DNA from 3 places in the Arthrobacter sp. 05N33_2 genome. Region 2 is predicted to be linked to each of the others. Evidence: riboswitches for the same ligand, from Rfam matches in the RefSeq annotation. Region 2 holds a riboswitch; each other region holds the start of a gene.

Region 1 (7,407 bases), on a different contig from region 2:
TCCGCTGCCGTGCAGCCGGATGTCACCGCTGCTGCCGCCGCCAAAGTCGACTTCAACCGCACGGCCGTCACCACGAAGGGCGATCCGGACGGGAAACTCAAGCAGCTGCTGAGCGCCCAATCTGTGGGAACCATCACCCGCGCGGCATCGGCCGGCACCCTGGGTGCGCCGCTCGACCAGCTGGTCACGGCCTCGCCCTTCGGCTACCGTGTCAGCCCCATTACCGGGGGCGCGGGGGAGTTCCACCGCGGCCAGGATTTCGCCGCCCAGTGCGGCACGGCGGTCCACGCGGCCGCCAGCGGCACCGTGACCTTCAACGGCTGGCATCCCTTCGGCGGGGGGAACCGCGTGGTCATCGATCACGGCAACGGCCTGGAGACCACGTACAACCACCTGTCCTCGGCCTCGGCCAAGGTCGGCCAGAAGGTTTCCCGCGGTGACGTCGTCGCCATGAGCGGAACCACCGGCGCCTCCACGGGCTGCCACCTCCACTTTGAAGTGATGGTCAACGGCGATGTCGTTGACCCGCTCGGCTGGCTCTAAAAAGACGATGGGCTGCTCTCAACTTCCTGTGACACGCCGTGATCTGAATGTGACATTGGATCCGGACTGCTGTAGGGTTTGAAGCACGCCAACTTTTCCGAAGTTGGCGCTCTTGAGTGGATTGCCTAGCTCTGCCACCGCTCAAGGTCCGTTCGCATTACATCGTCTGGCAGGGGCGGGGGAACCAATTTTGGCCTTCGAAAGAAGGCCTTGGGGTTAAGTCGCAAAGCTTCCCAGGAAGCAGCGCGGCCGGGTGACTCCCATCCGAATCCGACAGCTCACCTCGTAGGCATTGGGAGAGGCTACTTTCGTGTCTTCACGCCACAATTCTGCGCGCATGCGCACCGGCGAGGCTCTGTCGAGCCCGCTGGAATCCACATCACGTGCCGCCCTTGCCGGCGCCCGGATTGGATCACGTTCCGCAGGCTCAATCTCTAGCGAGCCCGGACAGCATGCAGTTTCCGCTTTTGGCGCGTCTTCGCAGTACACCCTTCGCTAAGTAACCCATTTCGGGGCGATCCGGCGTACCCCCAAGATGCCGGAGCGTCCTCAGTCCGCGCCCGAAAGCGCGCGGTCCAAGGATCACGAAAGAGAGAACTTAATGACTACTCGTGCAAACGTTGCACGGCACCGCGCCGAGGTCACCAAGACCAACTCGCTGGCTGTTATTGCTAAGGCTGTCGGCGACAACGCCGGCGGCGTGGGCCGTCAGGCTGCGGTCATCGCCGCAGCTTCCGGTCTGGTCCTGACCAGCGGAATCGCAGCCAACGCTGCTGAAACCAATGTTCAGCGCGAATCCACCTCCGCTTCGGCCCTGGAAGTCCAGTCCGCAGCTCCGGCCACCATCTCGGCCGCTTCCACCATCGCGATCTCCTACGAGAAGCCCGCCGTGACCACCACGCCGGCTCCCGTTGTCGAGGCTCCCAAGCCCGTTGTCAAGGTCCAGGACGCCACGGCCACCCGCGCCGGCGGCACCGAGGTTGGCGTCAGCGGCGGCGTCGCTGCCCAGGCCCCCGCTGGCATCGGAAGCGGCGCAGGCGCGACCATCGCCGCCGCTGCCTACGCACAGATCGGCGTGGCGCAGGACTGCACCGCCCTCGCCACCAACGCCCTGGCCGCGGCAGGCATCCACTACCACGGCTGGCCGGCAGGTTACCTGTCCCTGGGCCGCACCGTGAGCGCCGCCGAGGCACGCCCGGGCGACCTCGCTTACTACCAGAACGGCGGCGTGGGCATGGCTCACATCGCGGTCTACGTCGGCAACGGCATGGCAGTGCACGGCGGCTGGAACGGCGGCACCACCGCGCTGTACAGCGTCAACGTCGGCTCCGGCCCGGTCTTCATCCGCGTCGGCGCCTAAGCACGAACCCCAGCATTCCGAAAGACCCCCGCCTGCAGGCGGGGGTCTTTTGCGTTGCCGTGCAGTGAACTTTCCGCGCCCGGGACCGCACCGGTGAAAAAATATTCGGTGATCCGGCACTTGAGTGTTTACTCTTGTGTTGTCGATCCATAGCCCGACCATGCAGAGGGCAGCCGGCCCTCGTGCCGCTGGCGGGTGCGGCCGTGAAGAGGTATGCGGATGCGCACTCTCGTTCTGAATGCTGGATATGAACCGCTGGCGGTCATCACCTTCCGCCGGGCGCTCGTCCTTGTCCTGACCGGAAAGGCCAGCGTGGTGGCCGAAGGGGACGACCCCGTGGTCGGCCCCCAGGACATTTTGGGCCGCCCGTCCGTGATCCTGCTGAACCGCTACATCCGGCCCAGGTACAACACGATGACTGCGGTGAGCCGCCGCGGCGTGCTGCGCCGGGATGCCCACCGCTGCGCGTACTGCGGCAAGGCTGCCCACACCATCGACCACATCCAGCCCAAATCGCGGGGCGGGGCCGACTCCTGGGAGAATCTGGTGGCGGCGTGCCTGCGGTGCAACAACGCCAAGAGCGACCATACGCCGGCGGAGATGGGCTGGAAGATCGGTTTTGTTCCGGGCCCGCCAAAGGGTGCCATCTGGCAGATCAAGGAACTCGAGAAGCCGACGCCGGCCTGGGATCCGTTCCTGCTGCCTGAATCGGCTGCCTGATCTGCCCCCTTGCTGATTGATCAGCCGGTGAAGACGCTGCCGGCGCACGTGACGGCTTGTTCGGTCGCCGCTGGCGCCGCGCTAGGCTGAAACGATGGAGTTCGATGCCATCATTCTCGCCGGGGGGCGGTCCTCACGCCTCGGCGGCGTGCCCAAATCCGGGCTGGTCTACGACGGCGCCACCCTCCTGGAGCGGTCACTGCGGGCCGCCGGCGCGGCGGGGCGCACCGTCGTCGTGGGCCCCGACCCCGGGGGCCTGCCCGGCGGCGTCCTGACCTGCCGGGAAGAGCCGCCCTTCGCGGGTCCGGCCGCAGCCATCGCGGCGGGGCTGGCCGCCCTGGCCGCCGATCACGCGAGCCGGCACGCAGTAGCCGCGCCCTATACCCTCGTCCTGGCGTGTGACATGCCCCGGTCGGAAGGCGCGGTCCATGCCCTGGCCGAGGCGCTGGCCGCGTCCGGTGCAGGCACGCCGGAAAGGGACGCGGCCGACGGCGTCATGGCCGTCTCGGCCGACGGCCGGAAACAGCCGCTCGCGGGCTTTTATGGCACGGCCGTGCTACATCGTTCTGTCGCGGACGCCGCGTCCCGGGACCGGCTGGAAAACGCGTCGGTGTTCGCCCTTCTTGCTAGGCTGGACGTGCGGGAAGTTCGCGTTCCCCCGGGTTCCACGGATGACGTCGACACCTGGGATGACGCGTCCGCACTGGGGGTATCCGGCAGGATTCCCGACGGCGGTCCGGGCTCCGGCCCGGCTCTGCACAGCTGAACTCGACCATGGAGGCAAACGGTGAAAAGCCAGGACGAAACACTGGAAGACTGGTGCCGTGCCCTGCTCCAGGCCCTGGAGCTGGACGACGTTGAGATTGACGTGAATGAGGTCCTCGCCCTGGCCGGCGTGGCCGCCCATTCCGTGGTGCGCCCGGCGGCACCGCTGACCACATTCATTGCCGGCTTTGCGGCCGGCCTGGCCTCAGGCTCCGGGCAGGCCACGGACTCCGTGTCCATGGAGTCCGCGATGGCCGTGGCCCGCCGGCTCGCCAAGGACTACGCAGCCGCCGAAACTTCCGGGGCATGACGGCTGCGGCCCCGGACGGCAACGGCCCCACCACCGCCGCAGGTGGAGATGGCGTCAGAGATGGCGGTGAAGATGGCGTCAACGATACCGGCGGAAATGGCGTCGGAACTGGCGGTGGAGAGGCTCCCGTAGACGGCCCTGGTGGCCCTCACATCGCGGCGCACCAGGATGCAGCGGGCGAAGACACTGCGGACCAGGATGCAGCGGACGAGGAGGCAGGGGACCAGGGCGCCGCGGGCGAAGACACTGCGGACCAGGATGGAGCGGACGAGGACACTGCCGCGGAGCCGCACAGGCACCTGGCCCACACGTGGCAGGAGGCCCGGCAACTCGCGTTCGAGTGCGCTGTTCCCATCCCGGCCGCCCCTGTTCCGCTGCGGCAGGCGCTCGGCCGGACGCTCGCGGCGGACGTCGGTGCCCGGCAGGACATGCCCCATTACGCTTCCTCTGCCATGGACGGCTGGGCCGTCAACGGCAGCGGCCCCTGGATCCTGGCCGAACCCGGCCAGCGTCTGGCACCACATCAGGCCAGCCCGATTGCCACCGGCGGCCTCATCCCGCCCGGGGCCAAGGCAGTGTTGCGCAGCGAAAGCGGCATCATCGACGTCGACGAGGACGGCCTCCCCGTCCTGAAGCTGGGCGGCACCGCGAAGCCGGGAGACCCGCGCAACGGCGACCACATCAGGAAGGCCGGGGAGGAAGCCGCCGCCGGGGACGTACTGATCAAGCGCGGCACGGTCCTGAACCCGGCCCATCTGGCCCTCGCCGCGCTGGCCGGAAGTGACACCCTTCCCGTGCTCGGCAAGGCCGTGGTCCGCCTCGTTTTCACTGGCTCCGAGGTCGTGACGAGCGGGATACCGGCACCCGGGCAGGTCCGCGACACCTTCGGACCCCAACTGGCCGCCGTGGTGGGAATGCTCGGCGGGATCTGTACCGAAGAAGTGAAAGTCGGCGACACCTACGCCGAATGGCTCGCCGCCCTCGAGGACACCGATCCTGCCGGTGAAAACCTGCCTGCCGACGTCGTGGTCACCACCGGCGGCACGGGGCGCTCCGGGACAGACCACCTCAGGCGCTCGGTCGCCGAGCTCGGCGGCCGCCTGCTGATCGACGGAATCGCCATGCGCCCGGGCCACCCCGCCGTGCTGGCCGAGCTGCCGGACGGCCGTTACATCCTCGGCCTGCCAGGAAACCCGCTAGCGGCCATGATGGCGCTGTCCACGATCGGTGCCCCACTCCTGGCGGCACTCGGGCACAGCGCGATCCCCCCGCTCAGCGAGGTGCCCTGCGGCTCGACAATTGACGCCGACCCGGGCCGGACCCGGCTCATGCCCTTCCGGCTGCTCTATGGCATGGCATCGCCGGCGCAGCACACCGGCCCGGGAATGATGCGGGGGCTGGCCGCCGCCGACGGTGTGCTGGTGGTCCCGCCCCATGGCGTGCAGCTGGGGGAACTGGTCCCCGCCTTCGCCCTCCCGTGGGGTGCGCCGTTGCCTGACGCGTCGGCAGCGGCCGCCGAACAGAAGCCGGCGGCGAAGCGGACCGCAAGGAAAACCTCGGCCAGTGACGGGCCGGTGGACTGGAGTGCCCTTTTGGGCTGAGTCCTGGCCCGCTGCGCCGGCGCAGAGACAAGGCACGCCGCCAGGACCAGGCACTTACAATGATGGAACCAGCCAAAGATTCAAACAGCCGCTAGCCTCAACAGCGGCACACTATGTTGCTTAGGAGCACCGGATGGGCCGTGTGACACAGCGCCGCAAGGTGCACAAGATCGTCCTGGACGGGTCCCCGCAGGCCCTCGAATTCCCGGTCCGGCACCGGGAGGACGTCCTTGCCGTCGAGGAACCGCTGGAAATCCGGCTCGGCAACATGTCATTCTCCGTCACCATGCGAACGCCGGGCAATGACTTCGACCTCGTCGCAGGCTTCCTCGTCTCGGAGGGGATCATCTGGGCTCCCGAACAGCTGGTCTCGCTCAGGTTCTGCGCCGGCGAAGACGCCGACGGCATGCAGACGTTCAACGTGGTGGAGGCGCAGCTCAGGCCCGACGTCGTACGGCCCGAGACCGGACGCAACGTCTTCACCTCCAGTTCCTGCGGCATCTGCGGCACTGACTCGATCGATGCCGTACGGAAGTCCTCGCACTACAGCCCGGCACACGATCAGCTGACCGTCCCCGTCGAAACGCTCGCGGCCCTCCCGGACGCCCTCCGGTCCGCCCAGGAGGTCTTCGAAGTCACCGGCGGCGTGCACGCCGCCGGGCTCTTCAGGATCTCCGACGACGGCTCGGCCGAATTGCTGTGCCTGCGCGAAGACGTGGGCCGGCACAACGCGGTGGACAAGGTGGTGGGCTGGGCGCTCCGCGAAGGCCTGCTCCCGCTCCGGGGCACCGTGTTGCAGGTGTCCGGCCGTGCATCCTTCGAGCTCGTCCAAAAGGCGGCCCTCGCCGGCATCCCGGTCCTCGCCGCTGTCAGTGCCCCCTCCAGCCTGGCCGTCGAGCTCGCCGAGGCCAGCGGGATGACACTGGCCGGGTTCAGCCGCGGGACCAGCCTGAACGTGTACGCGGGCCAGCAACGCGTAGCCGTTCCGGCGCCCGCGGCCGGCTAGGGGCAACAGTTGGCCAACGGGTTCTCCGCGGCGTAAGTTTTATCCATCGATTGGAGTCGATCGGCCCCCCCCAGCGCTGAAGAGGATCACATTGCACGACGACCGCCGTCTTACGGAAGTCCGGCTGGACCGCTTTCTGCGTGACCGGATCGGCCCGGCCGTCTACCCGCGCAGCGTGCCGCTGACGCTAAGCAACTGGAACGCGCCGGACGAACCCGTGCCGGTGCTCGAGGCCCTGCGGCAGGAGTTCACGCCCCAGGAACACGGCGCGGCCTGGGGCCGGCCCTGGAGCACCAAGTGGCTCCGGCTCCGGGGTGAGGTGCCGGACGCCTGGGGAACCGCGGCCGGAACCTCCGTGGAAGTCCTCGTGGACCTCGGCTTCAGCGGCGACCTCCCGGGATTCCAGTGCGAAGGCATTGCCTGGCGGTCCGACGGGACCATCATCAAGGCGATCTCGCCGCGGAACCAGTACATCCCGCTCAAGCTCCTGGGCAGTGGCATGGCCGTTGACTTCTACGTCGAAGCCGCGGCCAATCCCGACTTGTCCCAGAACTGGACTTTCGCCGCCACCCCCTACGGCGACAAGGCGACGTCGGGCAGCGAGCCGAAGTACCGCCTCGGCAGGATCGCCATCGCCGAACGCAACCAGACCGTCTGGGAACTGCAGCAGGACATCCTCACGCTCAGCGGGCTGATGCACGAACTGCCCATGGACCTGCCCCGCCGCCACGACATCCTGCGGTCGCTCGAACGCATGCTGGACATCATGGACCCCGACGACGTTGCCGGGACCGCGGAGGCCGGACGGGCCGCCTTGGCCGGAGCCCTGTCCAGGCCGGCCTATGCCTCGGCGCACCAGCTCGTGGCCACGGGCCACGCCCACATCGATTCGGCCTGGTTGTGGCCGGTCCGGGAAACCATCCGCAAGTGCGCCCGGACGTTCTCCAACGTCGTCGCCCTGATGGACGAGAATCCCGATTTCATCTTTTCGTGCTCCTCCGCCCAGCAGCTCGCGTGGATGAAGGAGTACTATCCGGAGCTCTTCGGGCGCATCCGGGACAAGGTCCGCGCCGGCCAGTTCGTTCCCGTCGGTGGGATGTGG
Region 2 (7,407 bases):
ACGGCGGGGCCGCCGTCGTGCTGGCCCGCTTCGTCCCCATGGTCCGGACGTTTGCTCCGCTGACCGCCGGGACCGCGCGCTATGACTACAAATCCTTCACCCTGTGGAATATCACCGGCGCCGTCGCGTGGGCAGCCTCCGTGACGATGCTTGGCACCTGGCTGGGGCACTTTGACATCATCGCCAGGAACATCGACGCCATCGTCGTGGCCATGGTGCTCGTCTCCGTCGTGCCGGGGGTGGTGCAGCTCCTCAAACGCCGCCGGAACTCCCGCGGCGCAGCCGCAGACAAAGCCGCCGGCGACACGGCAGAAGAACCCGGGGCCGGACTGCGGACTGAGGAAATGGCCGCGGAAGAATAGCTGACATGACCTCCGCTGACCTTCCGTCCCTGCTGCTCGTCGAGGACGACGCCGTCCTGGGACCGCTCATCGCCGAGCTCCTGGACCCGGACTACCGGGTCCAGTTGGTCACCAACGGCCGCGACGGCCTCCACCAGGGGCTGACCGGGAGCTGGGACATCATGGTGGTGGACCGCGGGCTGCCCGGCATGGACGGCATCGCCCTCATTACGGCTTTGCGCTCGAAAGGCATTGCCACGCCCATCCTGATCCTGACCGCGCTGGGCGATGCCGACGAAAAAGTCAGGGGCCTGGACGCCGGAGCCAACGATTACGTGACCAAGCCGTTCGACGCCGGCGAACTGGCAGCACGCCTGCGCGCACTGACGCGGACTTTCACTCCCCCGGCCCCGGCACCGGTGGCGATCGGGGACTGGGAACTGGATCCAACGCAGCGCTCCGTCCGTTCCGTCTACGGGCAAACGGTGTCACTGACCGCAAAGGAAGGCCAGCTGCTGGCTGCCCTGGCCGCGGAACCGGACCGCGTCTTCACCCGGGATGAGCTCCTCGCGGCGTGCTTCCACGCCTCGGAACAGCCCGGCGTGATCGATACCTATGTTCATCACCTGCGCCGGAAGATCTCCAAAGCAGTGATCCGCACGGTGCACGGCCTCGGATACCAGATCGGCGAAGCCCATGAGTGACGGCCGGCCGGCCGGCGGAAATCCGGACCACTCCATCCTGCGCAAGGCTTCCCTCAAGGTCGCGGTGCGGATCAGTGCTGCGTGCGCGGTCATGGTTCTCGGGCTGCTCGCCGCCACGGCGCTGTACCTCACGAACCAACTGGCCCATCCTGAAGTGCCGGGCTCGGCGGCGGCCGGGACGGCCTACACCTACCTGGATTCCAAGGACGTCCTCGAAGCCATGATCATCGCCGGGGTGGCGGGAATCCTGCTGGCCGGAATCGTCGGGTGGCTCAGTGCGCGCAGCGCGATTCGTCCCCTCAGTGATGCCCTGGCAAGGGAGCGGCGTTTTGTCCAGGACGCCAGCCACGAATTGCGCACGCCATTGACCATCCTGGACACCAGGATCCAGCTGGCCCAGCGCAACACTGTGCCCGGCTCCAGGCAAAGCCACGACCTGGCCCGGATCCGGGAGGACGCCGCGACGCTGACAGGGATTGTCAACGAACTGCTCCTCGCGGCAACCGCGGAGGCCCCGGACCGTTCCGCGCCCCCTGCCGACCTCGCCGAGGCTGCCGCCAGCGTCGCCGGCAGCCTCCAGCAGGTGGCAGAGCAGCGCCAGGTGCGTCTGGAATTCTCCGCCGATGCCCGGCCGCTGGCCCGGATCGAGAAGAATGCGCTGCGGCGTGCCGTGCTGGCCCTGGCGGACAACGCGCTGGCCCACACGCCTCCGGGCGGCCGCGTGTCCATCACGACCTCAATCGAGCAGAAGCGCGCCGTGATCACGGTGGCGGACTCCGGGACCGGAATCACCGGCGTCGATCAGGCCCGGATCTTTGACCGGTTCGTGCGGACGGCCGGCACCGGCACCTCACAGGGACAGCGGAGCTTTGGCATCGGCCTGGCCCTGGTCCGGGAGATTGCTGTCGCGGCCGGGGGCACCGTCGAGGTGGCCGCGACGGGCGACGAGGGAACCGTCATGAAGTTGACGCTTCCGCTCATGGGCAGCGGGAATCCCTGAGGTCCATCCGCCGGGGAAAGATATGCCATCGGGATCCCGGACTCCCGAATGCGGAGACAGGAAAGACCGGCGGTCGAGTTGCCCCCAAGGGAACTCGAGCGCCGGTCTTTCCGGACTGTCTGGCCCCGGGTCGGGGCCGTGCGGCTTAGGCGCGGACGAACGTCACGCCGCCGGTCGCGGTGAGCCAGGACAGCGGGTGGACCATGGTCTGGTTCTTGCCGTTCATGCCGCCACTGACCACCTGGCCGTTGCCGGCGTAGATGCCGACGTGGCCGGACTGGACCACCATGTCACCGGGCTGCGGCGTCGCCACAACGGTTCCAAGGCCAAGGAACGCGCGGGGACCGATGTCGCCAACGGGCTTACCCGCGGCGCCAAGGGCCTTTTCCACCATGGCGGTGCAGTCCTGGGTGATGCCCACCTGGCTGTAGGCGGCCGAGAGCATGATGGCGTTGCGTCCGCCCGCGGGCGCCGCGGCCGGCGCTGCTGCCGGAGCTGCTGCCGGAGCGGCCTGCACCTGGATGACCGGCTTGGCCGGAGCCTTGGGCGCTGCCGCCGGGGCTGCAGCGGGAGCCGGAGCCGGTGCGACGGGCTGTTCGATGACCGGCGCGGCAACAGAATCCACTGCGGGGCGCTCGAAGCTGATCTTGACGCTTGAATCGGCGCTGACGGGGGCACTGACCTGTCCGGTGACGTCGACGTTCGACGCCGGAGCAGAGTCACGCTGCACGGGGGCGGTGGCGGCGTTGGCGGCCATTCCGCTGGTCAGGACCAGGCCGGATGCGGCGGCGAGGACGGCGGCATGGCGCGCAAAAGTATTGACTGAAGTCATGAAAAATGTAGCCTCTCCCAATGCCTGCGAGGTGAGCTGTCGGATTCGGATGGGAGGCACCCGGCCGCACTCCCGGGCCCGTCGTTGCGGGCACTGTGCGGCTTCACCCCAAGACCTGCATATCAGCAGATCAAAAGTGGTTTCCCCGTCTCTGCCGGACGTTGATGCGAGTTACCCCCGGGCCGCGGCAGAGTTAGGCAATCGGCTGGGGAGCGCCCGTATCGGAGACAACAGGCACTCATCAACCGTAGCGCGAACCGCACCCGAAAGTCACATTCAGGTAACGGAGCCGTGATGCCGGGCCGCAATTTGCCCATAGGGCGGCGCCGTTTCCGAACATAGGATGATGCCATCAGCACCACCGGAAGCGGAGGCCCGAAAATGAACAGCCATTGTGTCGCCATCTGCCAGTTGAGCACTCAGCCCCAAGAGGATTTCGACGTCAACACCGAGCTGCTGATCCTCGACGGCGGGGACGTCCACGTGAGCACATGGGACGCGGAACCGCGCGACGGGGGTTTCGACGAGCACATCCTCAATGACCGGGTGGACGCGCTCGGGTACATGGTTGTCAACGACTGGGCTTTCCTGGACGGCAAGGCCTATGCGGTGGTGGAACGGCGGTCAGGCCCGGCGCCGGCCGGCCGCCGCGAACCGTGACCTTCCTGTCGCTGGCGCTGATCGCCGTCATCGCCTTGGCTGGACCCCTGCTGGCCCTGCCGGCGCGCTGGCACTTGCCTGTCATGCTGGGTGAGCTGCTGGCCGGCATCGCGATCGGGCGCTCAGGCCTGGCCCTGGTGGACCCCGCGGACCCGACGTTCACCCTGCTGGCCAATATCGGGTTTGCGCTGATGATGTTCGTGGCAGGCACCCACGTTCCCGTGCGGGATCCGCACATCCGTGGCGCCCTCGGCAAAGGCTCCCGCCGGGCGATGGTGGCCGCAGCGGCAGCGGTGGTGATCGGAACCGGCATCGGACTGCTGTTCGGGACTGGACATGCTCCCCTCTACGTCGTGCTGCTGGCCTCCTCGTCGGCCGCCCTGGTGCTTCCAATCGTCGATTCCCTGCGCCTCGGCGGGCCAGATGTCGTCGCTATGACAGCGCAGGTGGCAATAGCCGACACAGCCTGCATTGTGGCGTTGCCGCTCCTGGTGGATCCGCCCCACGCAGTCCAGGCGGCGTTGGGTGTCCTCGCGGTGACCGGGTGCGCGGTAGTGCTCTTTGTCGGCTTGCGCTGGCTGGAGCGCCAGGGAATCCGCCGGCGCGTGCACCGGCTCTCGGAAAGCCGCAAGTTTGCCCTGGAGCTACGGATCCAGCTGGCCGTGCTCTTCACCCTGGCCGGTGTCGCGACATGGAGCAATGTGTCTGTGATGATGGCAGGCTTTTCTTTCGGCCTGGTGATGGCTGCGGTCGGCGAACCGCGGCGGCTGGCCCGGCAACTGTTCGCGCTCAGCGACGGCTTCCTGGGTCCGCTCTTCTTCGTGTGGCTGGGTGCATCGCTGACGCTAAGGGACCTGGCCGGGCACCCGGACATGATGGCCCTCGGCCTGTTGCTGGGGGCCGGGGCCCTGCTGGCCCACGCCGACCTGGCTTTCCTGGGACTCCCACTGTCGCTGGGGGTGTTGTCGGCGGCCCAGCTTGGCGTACCGGTGGCTGCGGCGAGCATCGGCACGCAGCTTCAGGTCCTGCTCCCGGGCGAGGCCGCGGCCCTGCTGGTGGGAGCGCTGGTCACCATAGCCGCGGGCGCCGGCGCCGGGTCACGGGCGGCGAGGACTTTCGCGGTCCCGGCAAATGCCGGCGGCAAGTCCGGAAATTCCGGCAGCGCCGTTGGGCAGGGCGATCCGGGGGGTCCGAAGGCCTGACAGTCCGGATGTCTAAATGCCTGGGCCAAAGCCGAGCCGGCGGCGAAATTTCGGAGGGTCATTCTCCAATGGACGTGAATTGCAGCTCCGGCCTCCACTTTGCCATCTCTGCCAGGACCCGGGAGACGGCATCCCGGACAGCTGTGCCGTCGGCGTCGAACGTCCCGCCCGGCTCGCCGAGCACCGCGTTGGCGTGCCGGAGGAACCTGTCCCAGTCCCCCGCGCCCGCGCGCAGCGCCAGCAACGGCGAGAGAAGCGCGGCCCGGCGCAGCCAGGCATCGGGCTCGCGCACCCACCGGTCCAGCACGCTGTCGGCCCGCACCCTGGCCAGAACATCGAGTCCGTCCACCAGGGGCCCGACGACGTCGACGGCGAGCGGATCCACAAGGTCCCGCACCCGCGCCTGCCGGATGAAGCCCTCCAGCCGGGTGAGGTCGGAGTTGGTCAGGAGCTTCACGTTGGCCTGCAGCAGGACCACGGCGGCCAGCCGGCGCTCGAAAACCGGCGCGGCCCCCCGTCCGGAGCCTCCGAGGGCGGAGCCCCACAGTTCGGAACTCAGCGCAGTGACCTCATCGCGGGACAGCCCGGGATAGCGGCGGCCGGCATCCCGGACCGTGCCGCGCACGGCGCCCACGGACGTGCCGTAGAACCGGAGGCCGCTGCCCGCCGGCTCCGTTTCCAGCCGCGCCTGAAGCTGCTCAGCGCGGCGCCAGGAAGCTTCGCGCTGCAGCGAGAGGTCGATGAATTCGCCGGCATCACTCACCTGTCCATTCTTTCCCCTCGCGGCTCGCGGCGGAAACGCGGTGCCAAGCTGTCCTGGGCGGTGGGCCCGGACCATCTGCCTAGACTGAACTGGCAAGCCTCCGATCGAAAGCGGTTTACGCAACCATGCACACCAAGCTGACACTCGCCATCGCACTTTCCGCCATGACGCTGGGGGTGGCAGGGTGCGCTGCCCCTGCGCCATCTACCGCACCGTCGCCCGAGTCACCTGCGGCATCCGCGGCGCCGGCCCCTGATTTCGCATTAGACATCACGGGGGCGCCCGGCCGGATCGCCCAGGCCGGCCTCACGGTGCTGACGGCGGAGGGCAACGTGGACCACTATCACGCACATCTGGACGTACTGAAGGACGGCAATCCCATCGCGGTGCCGGCCAATATCGGCATCACCACCGGAGCTGACCAAAGGGCCAACGGCATCTCAGCCCTGCACACCCACGACACCACGGGCGTGGTCCACATCGAGTCCCCTACCGCCGGCCAGGTCTTCACCCTCGGGCAGCTCCTGACGGAGTGGGGCGTCCTCGATGGCAACGGCGCCCCCGGCACCGGTGGGGGTTCGCTGGATGGCTGGACCGTTTACGTGAACGGCCGGAAGTTCGACGCCGGGATCCGGGACCTACCGTTCAAGGCGCACGACGAGATCGTCCTGTCCTACGGCACCGCGCCGGCGACGATCCAGGCCTCCTACGATTTTCCGCCCGGAGAGTGAGGTGACCGGAGAGTGAGGTGACCGGGGGCGACGGCGGGCGGCATGCCCCTACCTGCACAACTGTGCAGCAGTCTCTCCACGCAACCCCACCTGGCACCAGCGGCGTCGAAAAATGCATGCACAAACGTGCATGTTGGAGCGATCCGCGGAGCACCTTCCCTAGCGTGAATTCAGAGACGTGAGTCGGATCACAGCGGGGGCTGATCCCCTACCTCACTTCCATTTCCACAGACCGTCACAGATGACGCGTCCAACCGAAGAGGTAATCCGTGCCACACCCGAAAACGCCCGCAGCACTCGCAACCCTGGCCGCTGCGACCTTGGCGCTGCTCGGCGCATCCCTGATGGGTGTGCCGGCGGCCCAGGCCGACACCGTTGACGTTTCGCCGCCCGGCGCGAATGACTGGTCCTGCAAGCCCTCGGCAGCCCACCCCTACCCGGTGGTCCTGGTGCCGGGAACCTTCGAAAACATGGCGAAGAACTGGGCGACGATGTCGCCGGCGCTAAAGAGCCAGGGCTACTGCGTCTTCGCGCTGAACTACGGTGCGACCAACGGCGTCGACGCCACGGGCCCGGTGGCAGACTCAGCCCGTCAGCTCGCCCCGTTTGTCGACAAGGTACTGGCCTCGACCGGTGCCAGGAAAGTTGATCTCGTGGGCCACAGCCAGGGCGGCATGATGCCGCGCTACTACCTCGGTTTCCTTGGAGGCGCGGACAAGGTGAACCACCTTGTGGGCATCGCCCCGTCCAACCACGGAACCCGCGGGCTCATCACGCCGACACCGGACGCCGTTCCGCCGGCCACCTCAGTGGGAGGGTCGAATTGCCAGGCCTGCGCCGACCAGCAGGCAGGTTCACCATTCCTCACCGAGCTCAACTCCATTGGCGACACGGTTCCTGGTCCGGCCTACACGGTGATCTCCACGACGCACGACGAGGTGGTGACGCCCTACCCCAGCCAGTTCCTCGCCGGCCCGGCCCGGCAGGTCACCAATATCACCATCCAGGACAAGTGCCCAGCAGACGTGATTGACCATGACCAGGCGCCCAACGACTCCGTCACCCAGCGTCTCGTGTCCGACGCTCTTGGTCAGCCGGCCGGCCGCCCGGGCAACCCGGCGTATCAGCCCAGCTGCGTGTAGCGCGGCACCCCGGGCGGAGGCGGCATGCGGAA
Region 3 (6,875 bases), on a different contig from region 2:
CTAGCCAAGGAGTTCCGCCCCGACGTGCTGGTGCTGGACGTGATGTTGCCCGGGTTCGACGGCGTCGAACTGCTGAACAGGATCCGCGCGTTCGCGCCGGAGGTGCCGGCGCTGTTCCTCACCGCCAAGGATGCCGTCCAGGACCGCATCACCGGACTGGCGGCCGGCGGCGATGACTATGTCACCAAGCCGTTCAGCATGGAAGAGGTGCTGCTGCGCCTGCACCGGCTGGTCCAGCGCTCCGGAGTGGCCGCCATGGACACCGCCGAACTCGTGGTGGGAGACCTCGTGCTCAACGTCGACACCCGCGAAGTCACCCGGGCCGGTGAGGAAATGCACCTGACCGCCACGCAGTTCGAGCTGCTGCGCTACCTCATGGAAAACCCGAAGCGGGTCATCAGCAAGGCCCAGATCCTGGACCGTGTCTGGGACTACGATTTCGGCGGCCAGGCGAACATCGTGGAACTGTACATTTCCTACCTCCGCAAGAAGGTCGACGCCAACCACGCTCCGATGATCCACACGGTGCGCGGAGCCGGGTACGTCCTGAAACCGGCGGACTGATCCGTGCCCTCACTTTCCGGCATGACCCGCGTCCCCGGACGCGACTGGCGCAACCCGTCGACGTGGCATTTGCGCACCCGGCTGGTCTTGGTCGCCATGGCGCTGCTCGTGGCCATCTGCGGCGCTGTGGGCTTGTTCAGCTACGCCTCCATGGACCTCTTCCTCACCCGGCAACTCGACACCCAGCTGGACCAGGCCTCCCACCGTTCGAGCGAATTCGGCCGGCCCTCCTCGGACGATTCGGGCAGACGCCCCGACCCCCTCGAAGCCCGGGGACAGGGCGTCGGAACGCTTAACGCACGGATAGTGGACGGCGAAGTCAGCAGGGCAGGATTCCTGGCCGGGGACGGCGCGGTCAAGAACCTCTCCCCCGCCGACAACAAGGTTCTCCTGGCCCTCACCCCGAGCGGCGTGTCCGTGGACCGCAGCCTTTCGGCCGGCGCCTACCGGCTCACGGCGGCGCGAACACCGTACGGCGACGTGATTGTGACCGGACTCCCGCTGGCAGAAAAACAAAGCACCCTGGCCTCCCTGGTCTGGACCATGGTGGTGGTGTCCGCAGGCGGGCTCGTGCTGATCGGGCTCGCCGGCACGGCCCTGATCCGGCGGACCATGAAGCCGCTGGAACAGCTCTCCGAGGTTGCCACCAAGGTCTCCCGTCTCCCGCTGGACGCCGGCGAGGTGGCGCTCGGGGTCCGCGTCCCGACGTCGGCGGCCCATCCCGGAACGGAAGTGGGCAGCGTGGGCTACGCGCTGAACAAGATGCTGGACAACGTCTCCAACGCTCTCGAGGCGCGGCAGGAGAGCGAGATGAAGGTCCGGCAGTTCGTCGCCGACGCCTCGCACGAACTCCGCACCCCGCTGACGGCCATTCGCGGCTACACGGAGCTGATGCGGATGACCGAGCATTTCACCCCCGACGGCGAGAGGTCCCTCGCCCGTGTGCAAAGCCAGTCCGAGCGGATGACCACGCTCGTGGAGGACCTGCTGCTGCTGGCGCGCCTGGACGAGGGACAGCCGCTCAAAATCTCCGACGTCGACCTCACCCAGCTGGCCATCGAGACGGTCAGCGATGAGAAAGTCATGGCCCCGGACCGCATCTGGCAGCTGGAACTTCCGGACGAGCCCGTGGTGGTGCGCGGTGATGCGACCCAGCTTCACCAGGTCCTCGCCAACCTGCTGTCCAATGCGCGCAAGCACACGGAACCCGGGACCAAGGTGGTCACGGGCGTTATGCGCTCGGCTGACGGCAGTGCCGTGGTCACCGTGACAGACAATGGCAGCGGCATCGCCCCGGAATTTATCGGCCGGGTCTTCGCCCGCTTCACCCGGGCCGACGCCTCGCGCACCAATCCGGCGTCGAACCCCGCAGCTGTCCCCGCCGATTCTGCCGTCGCGACGGCGAGGGTCGGGTCCGGGGCTCCCGCACGCTCGTCCTCCGGCGCTGTTTCCGGCAGCCGCGGAGGTCACGGCACGGCGACCGCCGCGCCGACGTCCGAGGGCACCAGCGGGTTGGGCCTGTCCATTGTCCAGTCGATCGTGGAGGCCCACGGAGGAACAGTCGAGGTCACGTCCCGGCCGGGCCGCACGGAGTTCGCCGTGCGGCTGCCCGCCTCGCCGCCGCCGGCGTAACCGGAACGGCCGCCGCCGGCGCAAACGGCCCGGACGGTCGACCGGCGAGCCCGGCGCAACCCGACACCCCGGCACTGTGACTCCTGTTACCAAAATGTGACTTAAGCGACCGGGTCCTGTAGCGTCGTTAGCGTGCGCCGCCATCGGTGCCGCATATCCGGACGGACGCCAAACTCTGCCGCTTCCCGGATTCCGCTGGACCAGGCAGAGGCGGGGGACCCAGAGTTCCCGGGCAATCTGCTTTCATGCGCCCTCGGGGTGAAGCCGACACGTGATGTTCCGTGCGGCCGGATGACCTCATCCGAACCCGACAGCTAACTCCGCCGGCGTTGAGAGGCCACCATGACTGAATTCCAGGTACAAACACGCCCTGTCGGCGGTTCGCATTCCCGCTCAGCTGGCGCAGCCAAGTCGCGCCACCGCGCCGAACCGGTCAAGCAGGCATCCGCCCTGTCGCGGTTCGCCGCCGGGCTCGGTGTAACCGGCCGCCGTGCCGCCGTCGTCACCGCCGCGTGCGCGCTGCTGCTGGGTGGCGGCGCCGCGAGCCAGGCGGCAGAGCCGGGCGCCCACACGGCGAACGTTGCGAGCCAGACGGCCACGATGGCTGACCCGCTGGCCAAGCTCAACTTCGAGCGGGTCCAGGTGGCTGGGCCGACCGCTGCCACGGAAAAGAACGTGGCTCCCCAGATCTCGGAGGTTGAGGCAACCGAAGCGCTGATCCACGCGCCCGCTGCTGCCGCACCGGCAGCTGCGGCAGCACCTGCTCCGGCCCCCGCGGCAGCCCCCGCACCTGCTCCGGCTCCCGCGGCAGCCCCCGCTCCGGCACCGGCAGCCGCTCCGGCACCGGCACCGGCAGCCGCGCCGGTCGCAGTCGACGACCCCGCCGGCGCGCAGGCCTACGCCGCGTCCCAGCTGGGAAGCTATGGCTGGGCACCCGGCCAGATGCAGTGCCTGCACAAGCTGTGGACCAAGGAATCCGACTGGAAGACCACCGCCACGAACGCCAGCAGCGGCGCCTACGGCGTGGTCCAGTCCCTGCCCGCCTCGAAGATGGCGAGCGCCGGCGCCGATTACATGACCAACTACCGGACCCAGATCAACTGGGGCCTGAACTACGTCAAGTCGCGCTACGGTTCCCCCTGCGGTGCCCTGAACTTCCACTACGCACACAACTGGTACTAAACCGGCACTAGCCGCCCCCGCCCTGGAGGCCCCGGATCCGCATGGATCCGGGGCCTCCTTGCGTCTGCACTGCGGAACCGGCCCCGGCGGCCCGGACTTCCACAGCCCCCGCACAGCTTGACCCTAAAGCCCTCATATGGGCCGCCGGGAAAGTTGAGCCATGACATTCACAGACCAGGCCACAGGAACCCTGCCCCGCTCCACGGCGACGCCGGCCGGCCCGGCGGCCCCAGGGGCACCCTCGGGGCTTGCGCTGGCCGACGCACCCGTCCCGGGCCCGATCGCCGGGGCCCTGACCGGCCCCGGCGGCCGGCGCACGGCCATTGATACGCGCGCCAGCACGCCCCTGCTGGACGTCACCATCCCGGTCTTTAACGAGGAACGGGACCTCGAGGCCTGCCTGCGCCGGCTCCACGCGTACCTGCTCGGCGCCTTCCCGCATTCCTTCCGGATCACCGTGGCGGACAACGCCAGCACCGACGGAACGCTCAAGGCCGCGGAACGGGTAGCCCGCGAGCTGCGCGAAGTGACGGTGGTCCATATGGCAGAAAAGGGCCGCGGAAACGCACTCCGCAAGGTGTGGCTGGCCTCGCCGTCGCCGGTCCTGGCGTACATGGATGTGGATCTTTCCACTGATCTGGCGGCCCTCGGCCCGCTCCTTGCCCCGCTCATTTCCGGGCACTCCGACCTGGCGATCGGGACACGGCTGACCCGCAACTCCCGCGTGGTCCGCGGACCCAAACGGGAATTCATCTCGCGCAGCTACAACTTCCTGCTCCAGGCCCTCATGGGCGCCCACTTCAGTGACGCGCAGTGCGGCTTCAAGGCGATCCGGGCGGACGTGGCCCGGCAACTGCTTCCCCACACGCTGGACAACGCCTGGTTCTTCGACACCGAGCTGCTGGTTCTGGCAGAAAAGTGCGGCCTGCGCGTCCACGAAGTCCCGGTGGACTGGACCGACGACCCGGATTCCAGCGTGGACATCGTCCAGACGGCCCTCGCGGACTTGCGCGGCATGGCACGGTTGAGCCGGGACCTGGTCTCGGGCCGGATCCCAGTTCCCGACCTGCGCGCGGCCCTGGCCCGCGGACCGCTGCCGGCCGCCTCGCGGGCACAGGAACAAAGCCCCGGCGGAAGCCTCTTCGGACAGTTCGTCCGCTTCGGCAGCATCGGGGTGGCCTCCACCCTGGCCTACCTGGCGATTTTCCTGCTCTGCCGCGGGTTCATGGACCCGCAGCTGGCAAACTTCCTCGCCTTGCTCACCACCGCCGTGGCCAACACTGCGGCCAACCGGCGCTTCACGTTCGGCATCCAGGGCGGCAGCCAGGCGGCTCGCCACCATTTTGAGGGGCTGCTGGTCTTCGGCATCGGGCTGGCCCTGACCTCGGGCGCACTCGCCCTCGTTCACGCCGCGTCGGGAGCGGCCCCGGACCGCTGGCTTGAACTGCTCACGGTCACCGCCGCCAACCTGGCCGCCACGGCCGTGAAGTTCCTGCTCTTCCGGCTGGTGGTCTTCCGCCACAGGCCCGCCGCTGCCGTTCCGGCGCCCGGTGCCCCCGATCATTCCCTCCCCCGCACAGAAAAGGCCAAGTAAATGACGGCAACCATCAGTCCCACCGCCGGAGCCCAGGGCGGTTCCCCGGCCGGCAGGCCGCCGGCCGCCGAGGAACAGCCGCACCCGGTTCCCGGAGACGGCGGGACGGCGCCCCATCTGCCCGCGTCCCCGGCGCCGGCCGCCCAAGGCCGCCGGGACCGGCTGCTGTTCGGACCGCAACCCCGCTGGGTGCGGCCCTCGGCAGCGCTGCTCCTGGTGGTCACCGCGGCGTTGTACCTGTGGAATCTGGAGGCCACCGGCTACGCCAACTCCTTCTATGCCGCGGCGATCCAGGCCGGGACCAAAGACTGGACCGCGCTGCTCTTCGGCTCCCTCGACGCCGGCAATGCCATCACGGTGGACAAGCCCCCGGCCGCACTCTGGATTCCCGCCCTCGCGGGACGGATCTTTGGTTTCTCGGCCCTGAGCATGCTCATTCCCCAGGCGCTCATGGGAGTGGCCGCTGTCGGGCTTCTCTACCTGACCATCAAGCGGGTGTCCGGGCCGGCCGCGGGCCTGCTCGCCGGCGGCGCCCTGGCGCTGACCCCGGTGGCCGCCCTCATGTTCCGGTTCAACAACCCGGACGCGATGCTCACCCTGTGCCTGGTGCTGGCGGCCTACCTCACCACCCGCGCCATCGAGAAGGCCGGCTGGAAGTGGCTCGCCGCGGCCGGCGCGGTCATCGGCCTGGCGTTCCTGAGCAAGATGCTGCAGGGCTTCCTGATCGTTCCCGGGCTGGCCCTGGCCTACCTGTGGGCGGCGCCCACCACCCTCGGCCGCCGGCTCCTGCACCTGCTGGCGGCCGCCGCCGGGATCGCCGTCGTGGCCGGAAGCTACGTTCTGCTGTTCCAGCTGACGCCGGCCTCGGTCCGGCCGTACATGGCGGGGTCGGAGACCAACAGCTTCCTGGAACTGACGTTCGGCTACAACGGCCTGGGCCGGATCACCGGGTCAGGCGGGGGCATGCCCGGCGGAGGAAACCTGGGAGGTATCGCCGGCGGCCCGGGAGGCAACGGAAACGTCGGCTTCGGCGGCGCGGCCGGGATCACCCGGATGTTCGGGACCAGCTTCGGCGGCGAGGTGTCCTGGCTGCTGCCGGCGGCCCTGATCCTGCTGGCCGCCGGGCTGTGGTTCACCCGGCGCGAGGCCAGGACCTCAAAAACCCGTGCGGCGCTCCTGCTTTGGGGCGGCTGGCTGGTCATCACTGCGGGGATCTTCAGCTTCATGAGCGGCACCGTCCATCCGTACTACGCCGTGGCGCTGGCCCCCGCCATCGCGGCGCTGGCCGGCATCGGTTCCCTGGAACTGTGGCGGGGCCGGGCCTACTGGCCCGCCCGGGTTGTCCTGGCCGTGACGGTGCTGGCCACCTCGGTCTGGTCCGCCGTGCTGTTGGGCCGCGACCCGTCCTGGCTTCCCGGGCTCCGGGTGATCATCGTGGTCCTGGGCGTGCTCGCCGCCGCGGCCCTGCTCCTGCGGGTGGACGGCATGGCGGCTCTCCCGGCGCGGTTCCGCAAGGCCGCCACGGCCGGCGTCGTGATCCTCTGCCTGCTTGCCGGCGGCCTCGGAAGCACCGCGTGGACACTGGCGACCGTCGCCCAGCCGCATTCCGGTTCGATCCCCACGTCGGGCCCCACCGCGTCCGCGATGGGCGGCGGCTTCGGGGCGGCAGGCAGGGCCGGCACTGACGGCGCCGGCACTGACGGCGCGGGCACTGACGGCGCGGGCACTGCCGGAATGGGCGGCGGCCCCGGCGGGGAAACATCCTCGGCGGAGTTGACCGCGCTGCTGAAGTCCTCCGGCGCCAAGTGGTCCGCGATTGTCTCCGGCGCCACCCAGGCCGCGAGCCTGGAACTCGCCACCGGCACCAGCGTGATCGCGCTCGGCGGCTGGAACGGCGGCGACC

Evidence for each region. Region 2 has a riboswitch for cyclic di-AMP ahead of AC1DHX_RS08930 (hypothetical protein). Riboswitches for the same ligand answer to the same signal wherever they lie in the genome.
Region 1: it holds a riboswitch for cyclic di-AMP, as region 2 does, so the genes downstream of both, AC1DHX_RS07680 (NlpC/P60 family protein) here and AC1DHX_RS08930 (hypothetical protein) in region 2, are expected to answer to the same signal.
Region 3: it holds a riboswitch for cyclic di-AMP, as region 2 does, so the genes downstream of both, AC1DHX_RS12010 (aggregation-promoting factor C-terminal-like domain-containing protein) here and AC1DHX_RS08930 (hypothetical protein) in region 2, are expected to answer to the same signal.

Annotation. Positions count from the first base shown of each region.
Region 1 is NZ_JBFTNJ010000010.1:26,189-33,595, forward strand. It holds gene AC1DHX_RS07675 (M23 family metallopeptidase) at 1-543, shown strand, start outside; cyclic di-AMP (ydaO/yuaA leader) riboswitch at 680-849, shown strand; gene AC1DHX_RS07680 (NlpC/P60 family protein) at 1,145-1,903, shown strand; gene AC1DHX_RS07685 (HNH endonuclease) at 2,123-2,623, shown strand; gene mobA (molybdenum cofactor guanylyltransferase) at 2,718-3,389, shown strand; gene AC1DHX_RS07695 (DUF6457 domain-containing protein) at 3,411-3,698, shown strand; gene AC1DHX_RS07700 (molybdopterin molybdotransferase MoeA) at 3,695-5,299, shown strand; gene fdhD (formate dehydrogenase accessory sulfurtransferase FdhD) at 5,433-6,305, shown strand; gene AC1DHX_RS07710 (alpha-mannosidase) at 6,397-7,407, shown strand, end outside.
Region 2 is NZ_JBFTNJ010000013.1:39,603-47,009, reverse strand. It holds gene AC1DHX_RS08945 (DedA family protein) at 1-362, shown strand, start outside; gene AC1DHX_RS08940 (response regulator transcription factor) at 368-1,045, shown strand; gene AC1DHX_RS08935 (sensor histidine kinase) at 1,038-2,045, shown strand; gene AC1DHX_RS08930 (hypothetical protein) at 2,191-2,877, opposite strand; cyclic di-AMP (ydaO/yuaA leader) riboswitch at 2,885-3,087, opposite strand; gene AC1DHX_RS08925 (hypothetical protein) at 3,289-3,537, shown strand; gene AC1DHX_RS08920 (cation:proton antiporter) at 3,534-4,739, shown strand; gene AC1DHX_RS08915 (DNA alkylation repair protein) at 4,798-5,502, opposite strand; gene AC1DHX_RS08910 (hypothetical protein) at 5,628-6,233, shown strand; gene AC1DHX_RS08905 (esterase/lipase family protein) at 6,578-7,375, shown strand.
Region 3 is NZ_JBFTNJ010000025.1:4,470-11,344, forward strand. It holds gene AC1DHX_RS12000 (response regulator transcription factor) at 1-564, shown strand, start outside; gene AC1DHX_RS12005 (sensor histidine kinase) at 586-2,196, shown strand; cyclic di-AMP (ydaO/yuaA leader) riboswitch at 2,380-2,539, shown strand; gene AC1DHX_RS12010 (aggregation-promoting factor C-terminal-like domain-containing protein) at 2,539-3,378, shown strand; gene AC1DHX_RS12015 (bifunctional glycosyltransferase family 2/GtrA family protein) at 3,539-4,972, shown strand; gene AC1DHX_RS12020 (glycosyltransferase family 39 protein) at 4,973-6,875, shown strand, end outside.